3 regions of the Candidatus Accumulibacter necessarius genome follow, and region 1 is predicted to be linked to each of the others. Evidence: riboswitches for the same ligand, from Rfam matches in the RefSeq annotation. Region 1 holds a riboswitch; each other region holds the start of a gene.
What was found. Region 1 has a riboswitch for cyclic di-GMP ahead of V5B44_RS23265 (DUF1631 family protein). Riboswitches for the same ligand answer to the same signal wherever they lie in the genome.
Positions count from the first base shown of each region.

Region 2: another riboswitch for cyclic di-GMP. It lies ahead of V5B44_RS16905 (M10 family metallopeptidase C-terminal domain-containing protein); the one in region 1 lies ahead of V5B44_RS23265 (DUF1631 family protein).
Region 3: another riboswitch for cyclic di-GMP. It lies ahead of V5B44_RS26470 (DUF1631 family protein); the one in region 1 lies ahead of V5B44_RS23265 (DUF1631 family protein).

Region 1 covers NZ_JAZKUM010000011.1:129,889-134,537, forward strand. The annotation lists gene hisB (imidazoleglycerol-phosphate dehydratase HisB) at 1-152, opposite strand, end outside; gene hisC (histidinol-phosphate transaminase) at 304-1,419, shown strand; gene V5B44_RS23265 (DUF1631 family protein) at 1,416-3,614, opposite strand; cyclic di-GMP riboswitch class I at 3,789-3,887, opposite strand; gene V5B44_RS23270 (HDOD domain-containing protein) at 3,972-4,649, opposite strand, start outside.
Region 2 covers NZ_JAZKUM010000006.1:111,744-116,392, forward strand. The annotation lists gene V5B44_RS16905 (M10 family metallopeptidase C-terminal domain-containing protein) at 1-1,543, opposite strand, end outside; cyclic di-GMP riboswitch class I at 1,614-1,711, opposite strand; gene V5B44_RS16910 (hypothetical protein) at 1,969-2,328, opposite strand; gene V5B44_RS16915 (hypothetical protein) at 2,577-3,533, opposite strand; gene V5B44_RS16920 (M48 family metallopeptidase) at 4,326-4,649, opposite strand, start outside.
Region 3 covers NZ_JAZKUM010000020.1:7,281-11,929, forward strand. The annotation lists gene V5B44_RS26465 (transposase family protein) at 1-693, shown strand, start outside; cyclic di-GMP riboswitch class I at 990-1,088, shown strand; gene V5B44_RS26470 (DUF1631 family protein) at 1,261-3,462, shown strand; gene V5B44_RS26475 (hypothetical protein) at 3,571-3,744, shown strand; gene V5B44_RS26480 (hypothetical protein) at 3,741-4,649, shown strand, end outside.

The DNA of each region.
Region 1 (4,649 bases):
AGGTCGATCAGGCCGTGGCGGGCAATCTGCTCAAGCATGTGATCGAGAAAGGGGACGCCGGTGGCGAATCTACCCTTGCCGCTGCCGTCGAGATTCAGCCGTACGGTGATCCGGGTTTCGAGGGTATTCCTGGAAACTTCTGCTTGCCGCATCGGGATACCATTGCAGGGTGGCATTTCGGGTCTGGAGAAAAGTTCAGCCTGCTGCTCCGTACCTCTGGTGATCATCAGCAAACCGGACTGGACAATAGACGCGCATGATACCATCTCGCGCTTCCCGTGCATTCGACCTGAGCAGCCTTTCATGAGCCGCTACTGGAGTTCCCTCGTTCATCGCCTGACGCCCTATGTTCCCGGCGAGCAGCCGAAGCTGCCGAACCTCGTCAAGCTGAACACCAACGAGAATCCCTATCCCCCGTCACCGCAGGTACAGGCTGCAATTGCCGCAGAACTGGCCAACGGTGGGCAGTCGCTACGCCTCTACCCGGACCCTAACGCTGACCTCCTGAAGCGGGCGATCGCGGCTCGCTACGCCGAGTTTGGCATTTCGCGGCAGCAGGTCTTTGTTGGCAACGGGTCCGACGAAGTGCTGGCGCACGTTTTTGTCGCCTTGCTCAGGCACGAGCTGCCGATTCTGTTCCCGGACATCACCTACAGCTTCTACCCGGTCTATTGCGGTCTGTACGACATTGCGTACCGGACCGTGCCTCTGGCCGACGATTTCGGCATTTGCGTCGAAGATTACACGGCAGCCAACGGCGGCATCATCTTTCCCAATCCCAATGCACCCACTGGCTGTCTGCTACCGCTTACGGCGATCGAGCAGCTGCTTGCCGCGCACGGTGCGTCGGTGCTCGTTGTCGACGAAGCTTATGTAGATTTCGGCGGCGAGTCGGCCATTGCGCTTGTCAATCGCCACCCCAACCTGTTGGTTGTGCATACCCTCTCCAAGTCGCGCTCGCTGGCAGGTCTGCGTGTCGGTTATGCGGTCGGCCAGAGCGACCTGATCGAGGCGCTGGACAGAGTCAAGAACAGCTTCAATTCCTACCCGCTCGATCGACTGGCGATTGCCGGCGCGGTCGCCGCGATTGGTGACCAGGAGCATTTCGAGAAGACGCGGCAAGCGGTGATCAGCAGTCGCGAAGTGCTACGCGGCGCCCTCCTGTCGCTCGGTTTTTCCGTCCTGCCATCGGCAGCCAACTTCATCTTTGCCCGCCACCCGCGGCGTGATGCCGGCCAGCTTGCCACAGCGCTGCGCCAGCGCGGCATAATCGTTCGCCATTTCAAGCTGCCGCGCATCGATCAATACCTGCGGATAACGATTGGCACCGACACACAATGCAAGCTACTGGTCGCGGCCCTGCGCGAGATTCTGAAGCCAGATCAGCCGACGATGAAGGCCATGAACTCTGCGATCTAGGCCGCCTTGAGGGTTTCCAGCGCGCGGTGGACGGCGCGATCGAACATCGGTTCGACGGTCACGACGCTTGCGTCGCCGCGTTCGATCTGAAGCGCGAGAGCCTCCGGCGACACCGATATCGCTTTTGGCGACTGGGGATTGGTCAATAGCAGGATGCCGCGCTGCGGACTGATCCAGGAAAGCCGATAACGCAGCGGGCCGCTGTCGGCATTGGCAAACTCAAGCCAGTCACCGCGCCGAAGCTTCGCTACCAGGGACTGGGCGTGGTCACTGCCCTCCGAGGAGGGCAGCAGAGCACCGGGTGAGAGGAAAATCCGTTCCAGACAGCTCTCGCCGTACTCGATGCGTTCGCTGCTCAGCTCTGTCGACGCTGGTTCGGCTGCCAACGCCATTGGTGCCGCGTTCGTCATGAGTGGCGCCGCGCCGCGCAGCACTGCCGCATGTAGAGTGAACAGCTGATCGACCAGCGCAAGACGGCGATCTTCAGCCACCTTCAGCTTGTCCAGGCCCTCGTAAATCCGGCGAACCAGGGTTGGGAGAGAGGTCGCGAGACGCTTCCGGCTCTTTGCATCTGGTTGCGGCTGAACGCTCGCGACAAGGTCGCCGATGGTGCTCATCGCCACTCCCCAGGCGTTGTCGTCGCTGTTCAGATGATACCGAATGAGCAGCGAGCGCCACTCGTGATGCAGTAGATCGCTGACGGCAGGGGGCAGCGGCATGGACAACCAGCCAGCGAGGACCTGGTCGGCGGCCAGGGTTGCCAGTTCGCGCCGTTCCTGTTCGGCGACCAGGGGGGCAGCCTCGACCGCACAGGCGTCGGCTGCCGCCTCCTGTCCGTCTAGGAAGGCGTCCAGCTCGACGCAAAGCACATCGAATAGACTCGTATCCTGCTTGAACTCATTCTGCAGTCGGTCGACGACTTCAGAGATCCGGGCGTAAAGCGGGTCATCATGTCCAGCCCGCGGACCGCAGCGCACTGCTGCTCGCGAGATCCCGTCGAGTAGGCGCCGCGCTGGATGGGCCTTGCTGGAAAAGAAGCTGCTGTCCAGCATCGCGACCTTCAACACCGGAATCTGCAAGCGTGCGACCAGTGCCTTGATCGGATCGGCGACAGAAGCATCGTCGAAAATGAAGTCGAACAAGGTGGCGACGATATCCACCGTCACCGCGTGCAGATGGCCAAGACCCTGGCCGGTGTCACTGGCCCGAAACTCCCGCAATACGTTGCCCGTCAGTGGACCCGAGGTCTGGACAGGCGCTGCCGTCTGCAGGGAATAAAGAGAGCTCATGACCTGTTCGATCGGCACGGTCATGTTGCCAGGCAAACCTCCCTGACGATACATGCCTGCGGCTGGGTCACCATGGCCGCCCACTATCGGTAGACCGACGGCCGCCGTGCCCCCATCGGCCGGCTGCGCCGCGACGAGTTTTTGCAGCAGAGCAAATATGTCAGCAGCGTCGCCAGCCTTTTCTGTCTCGGTCGATTGCTTCTTGTCCGCTCCCGACGCGGAGTAACTTCGGCGTAGCTTGGGCAGCACGCCGCGGTCAATCAGGAAGGTATTCAGATCTTGAATCGTTGGGCCAAACGCTTCGACTACGTGCCGTTCTATGGCATGAAGCAGTTCAACCTGCGCCATTCCAGCCACTCCTGCAGCAACGAAAGCCTTGTCCAATGACTGGGCTATGAGGTCCTCGACAAGCCAGCTATTTCCTGTCTGTCCGGACAAAAAGGCCAGACGGTACCCGGCGCCGAACAAGCCATCGTCGCAAGCGCTGCGCAGACGGCTCGCGATCGCCTTGACAGCGAGCTCTTGGTCCATTGCGCCAAAATCGAGCAATTGCAGTTCATCCGCATCGCCGATGGCCCTGGGGGCTTTGGCCTTGTCGCCAGGCCTGAGCCTCTGCTCAAAGAGGTCCAACCATTCGGCCGCGAGAAAGCTCTCAAGTCGCAGCGCCTTGTCATGGATGAGCTCCCGCGTGCCATAGAAAAGCTCGCGCTGCGCACGTCCTGTTGCGACATCGCCTTGGGTCAGAAGCTCCTCCTCGAGTTGCGGTAGCAGGGAGCTAAAGGCAACGCGGAGCCGTTGGGTCATCAGGTCTCTAGCCCTGACCAGGGTCTGCGGACGATCGAAGTCGGCCGTCAAACCACGCACCCCTTCAGGGAACCTGATCACGTTGTCGCCTGGAACAGCCATCGCCGATTCTCCTTGCCGCTAGCGCCAAAGCGCCCTGCCACACCGCAAAAACTGCCGGGCTGGCGCAACATCACTCGCGGAGCGGCCAATAAACCGCTTGGGGGAACCGACGGACCTGCCGCGGACCGAGAACTCGCAAAGGAGTTTCGCCTGTCCGGACAGCGCCTTGGTTAGCCTGGCGGCCCCGCCATCTTTGGAAACGGCACGAATCCCGCTTCCTTTAGACCGGTGACTTTGCGTCCCCGTCTTTCGACGGGTTTGCCTTTTTCAGTCAAGTAAGTCATCTTGAATCTATATCAAGTGTGTTGAAAATGCAAGGCTATTGTAAGGGCCAGCAAAAGGGTTCGCGACGCCGCCTCAGACATGCAGCGCACTTTTCAGCGAGGCGACGTCTTCTGCCGAATCGGCAAGCAAGGCGCTCAGCGCCGCCGCATCGAACAACTCGGACAAGGGAGCTGTGTCAACTGGTTCACAGAACTTCGGATCTCGCCACCCATGCTGAATATTGGCCAACTTGTTGGCAACGAAGAGCACGTCCGGCAGCGTCTTGATCGTTGTCACCGTGCGCGGCAACTCGTGCTCCTGGACTACGGTTACCACCTCGTCTGGCAGGCCCATGGCCGCGAGCAAGGCGTGTCCGATGTGCTCATGCCACTGCACCAGCAATTGATGGAGCTCGGCAGGTTCGCCGATCAACTGTGGGAAATTCGCGGCCCGCGACAGCAGATAGAACACTCCAATATCATGGATCAGACCGACGAACATCGCTTCGTCGGGACTGATCCGGGTCAGTCGGCGCGCCAGTACGCGGCACAGGGCAGCGACGTGCATCGAGTGTTCCCACAGACGCCCGGACAGTAGCTGGAACGGGGCCATTCTCTTCGAAGAAAGCAACTGTTCTATGGCGACGGCAAAGGAAAGCGCTCGCACAGCCTCCATGCCGACTTGCGAAATCCCAGCATTGATGGCAATGATCGCGCGCCCTGACGGATTCACGGCGACCGCATTGGCCAGACGAATCACCTTGGTGCTCAG
Region 2 (4,649 bases), on a different contig from region 1:
TTGACGAGGCGAACTTCAGGCCGGCAGACGGATTCGACAAGGTCACCGTGAAGTGCTCATCCGCTTCCACGCTGGTGTCACCGCGCGCGTAGATCTGGATGGTCTTTTCGGTCTCACCGATTTGAAAGGTGATGCTGCCGGCGGTAGCCCCGGAAAAATCGCTCGCCGGATCGGCTGCCGACGATCCCGTGCCACTCAGGCTCCAGTTGACTGTTTGCACCGAGGAACTCGCAGCACTCAGGCTGACCTTGTAGGAAAAGAGCGTCTGCCCGGCATTGCCTTCGGCCTGCGTCGCGGCACTGCTGGAAATCGAAACCAGCGACGGCGAGGGCCCAGCCCCCGACAACTCGCTCGCGTACTTGGTGACGTCGGCGAAGATGAACGTCTCGATCCCCCGCAGGGTGTCCGTCCCGGTCGCGGCGCCGTAGAAGGTGAAGGCGAAGGTCGTCGGGTAGAGGTTCGTGCAGGTATAGCTGTAGGCCCCCCAGGCGCCGGAAAACACCACACTGTCCGTCCCTTCGCCGCCGTCGAGCACGTCGTTGCCGGCACCGGCGACAAGGACATCGTTGCCGCCGCCACCCGACAGCGTGTCGTTGCCCACGCCACCATCGAGTCGGTTGGCCAGCAGATTGCCGGTAATCTGGTCACCGACAGAGCCTCCCACCGCGTTTTCGACATCGCACGTATAGGCGATGGCGATGTTGTACGTCATGCTGTTGCCCGACGAATACGACCCCGGCGCCAGATTGATGGTGCAGGCCGTGTTCCAGCCGCTCAGATTGAGCGTGTCGATGCCGCCGGAATCGTAGATGGTGACGATGGGATTGGCATTGAGCGTGAAATCGAAGATCGGCGCCATCGAGCCGGTGACATTGGAGCCGAAGCCATACACGGTATCGCCGGTGCGCGTCGTCGTCTCGGCGCCGTAGATCGCCTGGATCGCCATCACGTCGTTGACCATCGGTGTCTGTGGGGAGTACAACCTGCCGTCCGCACCCACCCAGTCGGCCCAGGCAACCTTACCGCTGCCACTGTTCATGTTTGGACCGAAGTACGACATCACCGAGTAGACGCCACTGTCCTCGTACGAAGACGGCGTCCAACTCCCCGAACCGTTGTAGTCGCCCATGTGATCGAGGCCCAGCGCGTGCCCGATCTCATGCACATACGTCATGAAGGAGTGCTGGCCGACCTGCGGTGACATCAGGTCAGCGTAGCTGCGGCTGAACCAGACGCTGCCGGTAGTCGGGAAGTAGGCATGGGCGTAGCCGACACCGGTTGTCGACGTGCCAAACTCGATGTTGGAGGTGGTCGCCGTGGTACGCACCAGATCGGGTGCGATCAGGTCATCCCAGGTTTGCAGCGCCCGCTCGGCCTGGGTCTGCTGCGCCGCATTGAGGCCCACGAACCCCGACAGTTCCTGGCTACCGTAGATTCCGGACGCCGCCGCGGGAAAGGCATAAGTGATTGTCGGCCCGCTCCAACGCGCTCCTGAAATCAGTTGATCAAGGATCTGTTGCTGGGTCCACGATGCGAGTGCCATGACGCCTCCGTCAAACTGGAGACGCAAAGCTGAAGGAGGGAACTCGATCTGCGTAAGGGATACGCTCGATTCGGGCAACCCGGCCACCCTTCTGAGCTCATCTGACAACTCAGGGTAGGGTCCGCGGCTTTGCGTCCGGGGGTTTCCCCCCGTTTGCCTTTAAATCAGATGAGGCCGCGCACCGAACGACGATGCCTAAACCTCATCCACCGAAAACTGCTTGAATTTAGGCGCCTGATCGGAAAAAGTCAAGGCCGATTTCGACACAGAGTCTCCCGGCCGCGCGCTCTGGTGTGTCGCCGATGGTCAACCGGGAAGACGATGCGCCCCGGCTGCTTGCGCTCAACAGCCGCCGAGGCCGCGCTTCGCAACAACCACCCGGCCGCCCGCCGGCCGCCTTACAGCGACCGCTATCGCTCAACCGATCACGGGTAGGGGAATTCCGCGGTCTCTTTGCCAACCGGACCCGCGGCGCCGTGTTTGCCTGGCGACGCTTCCGCGGGCGACTGCTGGATCTGCCCGAGTTCGTAAATGGTGCCTGCATCCTCGGAGCGAGCGGGTTCCATGGTTTCCGTGCGGATCGGCCCTTCCAGGCCACTTCTCGGAGCTGCGGCTTCGGCTACGGGTTGCTCGACCGACTTCGGAGCTGCAGCTTCGGCTGCGGGTTGATCGACCGACTTCACGTTGTCGTAATCCCAGACACCGGCAACCGAGGCAAGCGGCAAGCACGTGCCCGAAAGCACCAAGAGGCTGAGAGCGGACTTCAGTTTGGGAGAGTTCTTCATTTGATTTCTCCTTGAAACGATTCACTTTGTATTGCGGGTTGGTAGTTCATTACCCCCCCTTCCAGAGTCAAACGACGATGAATGACCCCACAATGATCGCCAACCGCTCCCGGGAGCGGCAGTCACACCGGCTCCCTTTCGACGCACCGCCGGTCCGAGCAATCTCTTCGCAACGGCTCGCCTGACCGGTGGATCAGCTGAAGCGCAAGAAGTTCAATCCGTCCGGCAAGAAGCCGTGCGCCGGGCGCTCAGTTTCGAGCGAGGTCGCTGGAGTGGTCCATGCCCGTCGTGTCGGCCAGGGCAGGCGTCATCGGCACAAGATCGTCGAGCCGGAACATCGCGAGAATGCCGGCGACGAAGTGCTTGTGTTCGAGCGGCGCGTTCCTGTACCAGTGGAGCAGGTAATGCCGCAGGCTGTTGCGGGCATCCGAAGGATCGAGGTTGAGGTAGCGCAGCGCAGCCCAGTCCTGGGGCTCATCGCGGAACAGCGGCAGAAGCAGGTTGGCGACCACCTCGTTTTTCTGCCTCAGGTAAGGGTCTTTGCGCAGTTGCTCTTCATTTTCCTGCAGCCAGGCAGTCAATGGCGTATGCAGCGGGAGCTGGCGGTGCCCCTCGGATAGCAGGTGATCGAAGAATCGGCGCAACTTCTTCGCGGCTTCCGACCATCTTGGCGCGGGCGGCGAACTCTCCCATCTCGCCGCGAGGTTCTTCAGCACGAAGAGCGACGCCGTCTCGCACAGCGTCTCTTCGAACCACTGGTTGTAGCGGACGTCCTGCTGGGTGGCGTTTTCGTCGAAATTCGAGAGAATGTGGCACAGCTCATGCGCGAATTCGTAGACGTAGAGATGCCAGTTTTCCCCGCTGGCATGAAGCTGAACCTGGTATTCGCCCGCCGGACCGCGCTCATAGAGGACGACGGGGCTGCGGTCCGTATGCGAGACGGCGATGGGAGCGGAAAGATTCGCCGGCAGTCTTGCCAGAAGCTCGTCGGCGACCGAATAGAGAAGCGTCTCGATCGATTCCCTGTTGGCATTGCCCCAGCCGTCACCCCGCACATCAATCCGGAGTCCCATTTCCTTGCTCTTGAAACCCGGCCTCGCCGCCAGTGTTCCCGCCTCGTCGGCATGGACAAATGAGCAGGAAATCGCCGCGACGATCAGCGGCAACCGCATGTAGCGAGCCACCCATGCGCGGGGAGTGCCCATGCGGCGTTCGTTTCTGCGTCTCGCTGACATTCGATGACCCCCCGAAATCACCCACGCCTGGATGGATAGCGATCAAAAACATCCTTCAGACGTTTGACGCCAACCCGGGAATTAAGGATGCGATCCGAGCAATCCGCGAACGCCGCACGGCGATCGCCGATCATTACGAAGCGCGCGAAGGACAGGAAATCCAACGGCACCCTCCAGAGTATATGGGCCTCCATCAAGGGGCGTCAAACTCGAATTTAGACCCGGTGGCCCCTGAAAGCCCCTGAAAAGTCATCAGAATCCCGCCCCGCTCAGTGCCTGTGGTCATCCGCCCGGCCCGTCCGGCCCGGCGGATGGCCGCAGGCACGAGTCGTCCCACGACGGGCGATGGCGGCTCAGCTTGTTGTAACCATCCACCGGCCGCGCCGGGGGATTTCCCGTATTGGTTAATAGTAGCAACAACTTTTACAAGCGACTTCCTGTCGCACGTCGAATTCGTACTCCGGCACCGGTTGGGGCTGCGGTCCGTCCTCGCCCAGAGTGGCGTCCCGCATCTCCCAGAGCGGAAGCGCTCGGGCTCTCATCAGTCGTCGCAGCGATGTCGGCTCACCCAGAGGAGCAAGGGTCGCCTTCATGCAAAACGAATGTCCACAGTAGAACCGGCACCGGCCGTCCAAAGTTGGTGAAGTTCAATGCGCATAGGGGTCGGTTGCCTTCACCGAACCACGAAAACTCAGCGGCCGCTTCTGCTCTCGAGCGGCCAGCCCGCCGACGCCTACTTTCCCGCCCAAGCCCCGCTGCCAGCTATCCCTGATTCCATCTTTCCGCCGCCAGCGGCAACTCATTCAGTTCCGCACGCGCTTCCCGCCAACTCGGGTAGTGCCGATCCAGAAGCGCCACGAAGCGCTCGCCATGCGTCGGCTCAAGGAGATGAAGCATTTCGTGTACGACGACGTACTCAAGCAAGTCTCTGGGCTTCTTGACCAACTCGGTATTCAGGCGAATGTTCCCGGTCCGGTGGCTGCAGCCGCCCCACTTAGTCTTCATGCGCTGGAGGAAGTAGCCGGTGACCGTGACGCCCAGCTTTCCCTCCCACCGCCTGATGAGTGCGGGTACGGCCACATGCAG
Region 3 (4,649 bases), on a different contig from region 1:
CCCCGCCTGCCGATCCTGCTTCTGCTCGACGGCCTCTACGCCAACGGTCCGGTGATGCAGCGCTGCTGGCGCGCCCACTGGCAGTTCATGATCGTGCTCAAGAACCAGGACCTGCCCTCGGTCTGGCAGGAGTTCCACGCGCTCCAGGCTCTGAAGCCACAGGCCTTGCAGCGGAACTGGGGAAGACGCCGACAACACTTCACTTGGGTCAACGACATCGACTATGCCTTCGGTTCGAACCGGCGTCAGCATCTCAAGCTGCACGTGGTGGTCTGTGAGGAAAGCTGGGAGAGGGTCGATCAACAGGCTCAGATCGTGACCCAAACGGCGCGCCACGCCTGGCTCTCCAGCCAGCCGCTCAGCCGCGAGAATGTCCATGAGCGCTGCAATCTCGGCGCTCGCCACCGCTGGGGCATCGAAGCGGGCTTCCTCGTCGAAAAGCACCAGGGCTACCACTACGAGCATGCCTTTGCCCTCGACTGGAATGCCATGCGGGGCTACCACCTCCTGATGCGTCTGGCGCATGTCTTCAATACCCTGGCACGCTTCACGCGACAGCTGCGCGATCTGTTTCGTCAGTTCGGCGTGCGCGGGGCTATCCGCTTCATCCGCACCTCCTGCGCTGCCCCCTGGCTCGATTCCGCGCGGATGCGCGGGCTCCTCGCCGAACCCTTTCTGCTGCAACTCGAGTGATCTGCCCAGGACGGCCCCAGCATCCCCCCGTACGGCATCGTCCGTGCCGGGAAAGGCTCGTCCAGAGATCGTACCGGAGTTCCTGACACCTCTCGAAACCCTCTCCACGAACCCCACTCCACCCGCGTATCCCGCGCTCTCCTGCCGCCAGCCCCCCGCGATTTGACCGCTCCAGCGGCGAAAGCGGGGCTTCCAGCAAACGAACCCGATTGGGCAGGGTCATGCGTCAGGGCTGAGTCGCTGATAAGCGCCTTGCACTATTGAGACTATTGGTGTAGATTCTAAACAGCTAGTCTTACTGAAAAAGGCAAACCCGTCGAAAGGCGGGGACGCAAAGTCACCGGTCTACAGAAAACGGAGTTGTCGCCGCTTTCTAGGACGGCGGGACCGCCAGGCGAACAGATGCAGCATCAGGACCATGAACAGCGCTGCATCCTTGACCAGAAGCCCGTCGGTGCCCTGAGGGGCCAAACTGCCGCTCCGAGACAGTGACCTTGCGCCAACCCGCCACATTTAGCGGTTTGGCAGTGCGTGTTTTTTCAGCGCCAGCGGCAAGGAGAATCGGTGATGGCAGTCCCAGTTCCAGCAAATAACGTGATCAGGTTCCCTGAAGGGGTTCGTGGCGCGCTCGTTGATGTCGATCATCCCGGTGTCCTCACAGAGGCACGGGATCTCATGGGGTGCAAGCTCCGTGACGCCTTCAGGTCGGTGCTGCCCCGAGTCGAGGAGGAACTGCTCAGCAAAGGTGACGTCGCGTGCGGACGCGCGCAAAGGGTCCTGTTCTACCACACGGGAGAGGCGATTCACGCCAAAGCGCCGCAGCTCGAAGGCGCTTTGCTCGCCAAGTGGTCAGCACTCTTCACGCAGGCATGCCGTGCTTCGAACAAGGGCAGACGTGGTGCTGCCAGCAGCCCTCCACAAGAACTGCAATTGGTTGACTTTGGCGCCATGGACGAGGAACTGGTCGTCAAGGCCATCGCTGGCAGCCTTCGTAGTCAGTGTGACGAGGGGCTGTTTGCCATTGGGCGCCGGCTGGCGTTCTTGTCTGGAGAACCGGAAGGCAGCCTGCCCATAGAACACCTCATCGCCGAATCGCTGGGCGGTGCATTCGAGGATGCCGGGTTGGTCGGCAAGGCGAAGCTGGAAATCCTGCAACTCATGGAGCGCCACGCCGTCGATGTCTTTGGCCCGACCATTGACGATCTGAATGCTTTCTTGATTGGCCGTGGTGTGCTGCCACAGCTTTCCCGAACCTGCTCCCCGTCACCAAACCAACCGCGCAACGCGACTGACCCCGGCAAGCCTGCCGAATCTGCCGACCTCTTTGCTTTGCTGCAGGAACTCGTGCGCCCGCCGCAAGTCTCCGCAGGGACGGGCGGCGCAAGCGTCGGCTCTGGCGCTGGCTATGGCCCTTCCACCGGCGTGTCCATGGGCGGTGCGTCGCCCGCCGGCATGGCCGTTGCCATGGAGCAGGTCATGGCCTCTCTGGATACCCTGCAGAGGGCGGTGCCGGTGCAAACGGCCGCGGCATTGATGGACAACGTCTTGCGGCAGTTCCATAGCAGTGACGCAGGCCAGAACCTCGACTATCTGCATTCCGTCACCGTGGATATCGTTGCCACCCTCTTTGACTTCATCTTCGACGACGCTTCTGTCGCCGACCCGATCAAGGCCCTGGTTGCGCGCATGCAGATTCCGGTGCTGAAGGTCGCCATGTTGGACAAGACTTTCTTTTCGAGCAAGTCGCATCCGGCGCGGCGCCTGCTGGACGGGATTTCGCGAGCGGCGGTGCGTTGCGGCCCGCAAGCGGGTCACGATAATCCCTTGTACGCGCGGGTCGCGGAAATCGTCGAACGGCTGCAGAACGAGTTCAGTCAGGATACCGAATTGTTCGATACGCTGTGCATCGAACTGGAGGCATTCCTTGAAAGCCAGGAGGCTGCAGCCGATGCCCACGCCGTCAACGCGGCGCCACTGGTTGCCGAACAGGAGCGCTACGAACTCGCGGCTGCGGCAGCCGATCACGCCCTCGTCGGCTGGCTGGCGATGCCACTGCCATCGGCGGTGACTGATCTGCTGGACAACGAATGGCGCAAACTCCTCGTTCGGCACTCTATGGACGGTGACAATGCCGCCTGGGAGGCAGCCATGGACACGGTCAGTGAACTGGTGGCGAGCGTCGACATCCCGTCGGATGTGCCAAGCCGGAAGCGGCTGGCGGCCCGCTTGCCGACCCTGGTTCGCCGCATCTGCAACGGGCTTGGCCGCCTGGAGATGGCAGATGATCGCCGCCTGGCCCTGATCGATGCGCTCTTCAGTGTGCATGCCGCGGTCCTGCGGGGTACGGCACCGCCAATCGTCACTCCACGGCCGGTGTTGCCGGTGGCAGAGCCCGTGCCGGTCAGCCTTGCCCGCGAGCAGGTCGTGCGCGGCGAAACGCAGATCGAACGAATTTCACTGGCCGGGGCCAATGAACTACCCCCTTCGCGAGACAGGGCAGACGTACTGTCGCTGGTGGGAAGCCTGCAGCGTGGCGATTGGGTCGAATTTGCGAATCCGGAATCCGGACCCTTGCGTTATCGCCTATCGTGGATTAGCCCGCAGCGAGGCATTCTGCTATTCACTACCTCGCAGTCGCCGCGTGCGATATCGGTGACCCCGAATGCCCTGGCGCTCCAGATCGAGCGCGGTGAAGCGATCCTCATGCCGCCGGAACCGATGTTCGATCGCGCCGTTAACCGCGCACTGCAAAAACTGAAGGCTGCGTAACTCTGGTCACGACTGGAGCCCGGAAGTGTTGTCGCCGGTGAGTCAACGCTGCGCAGCTTCAGCGGCCGCAACACGCTGACGCCCTTACCTTCGCCAAAGCGTTCGAGCGTGCGCCTCGACTACGATGCACAGTTCGAACTGGCAGCGCCACTGCCGCCAGTGGGGAGGCGACTTTTTGGCGTCAGCGCGATCCGGCGCACGATGCGCGAGCAGTTCGAGGCGATGCTGCGCGAGATCGCACGACGTCAGGCGTGGCTCGCGGCCGGGGAGGATGCCGGATGAGACTTTCACTGGGCCTGGTGGTGGCATGCTGCGTGTTGCCCGGTTGCGCCAGCGTCGACCCCTATGCGCACGCTCCGGTCACCCAGACGCTGCAGCGTGAAGACGCGCTGGGCGAATGTGCTCGGCGGTTTCAGGCCAGTGACGCATTGATCGATGCGATCGGCACGCGTGATGCGCAGGAGCCACGTGTGCCGGGGTTTCCCTACTTGCGGGTTGATCGCGTTCTGGCGAGGCTGGCTCCGACCGCAGCTGGCGAAGTCGAGCAGACGTTGGCGTGGAGGGAAGCGCTGGCGGCGCTGGATGATGCCGCGCGTCGCTTTGAACTGGGTAACGCGGGTGTCGACGGTGCGCTGGCAACTGCACTGACCACCTGTCGGCAGCAACTGGCGTTAGCCGATCGCCACGATCTACCCATGCTGATCGACGCTGCCAGGGTGCCCGACGACTACTCGAACAGCATGCGTGCGCTCGGCCTGTATCCGCTGACGCGGCATGCCTTCGCTGCCGGAATACGGAACTGGCAGCGCGACACGCTGGCGGATTTCGCCACGCACGCCGTCACCGACCCGGTCGCGCATCGTCGTCTCCGCTACATCCCGGCAGAATCGCCGGACGGCGTGCCGATGCTCAATGAACCCGCAGCACCGGGGCTGCCCCTGATGTCGCCTTCTGAATTGGCGCGCCTGATTGTACGCCATGCGCCCCGATTCGAGATTGAAACCGCCAGCGACGACGATCGCCCTGGGGCCGTCGCCTGGCAGAGCGACCAGGCAGGACATCTACAGATCGGCATTGCCCGCGAGCAACCCGTTCTGTACGTCCGCAGCAGCCATGCGCAACTGGACGGCCACTGGCTGCTGCAACTGATATACACTGTCTGGCTACCGGCGCGCCCAGCGCTCGGA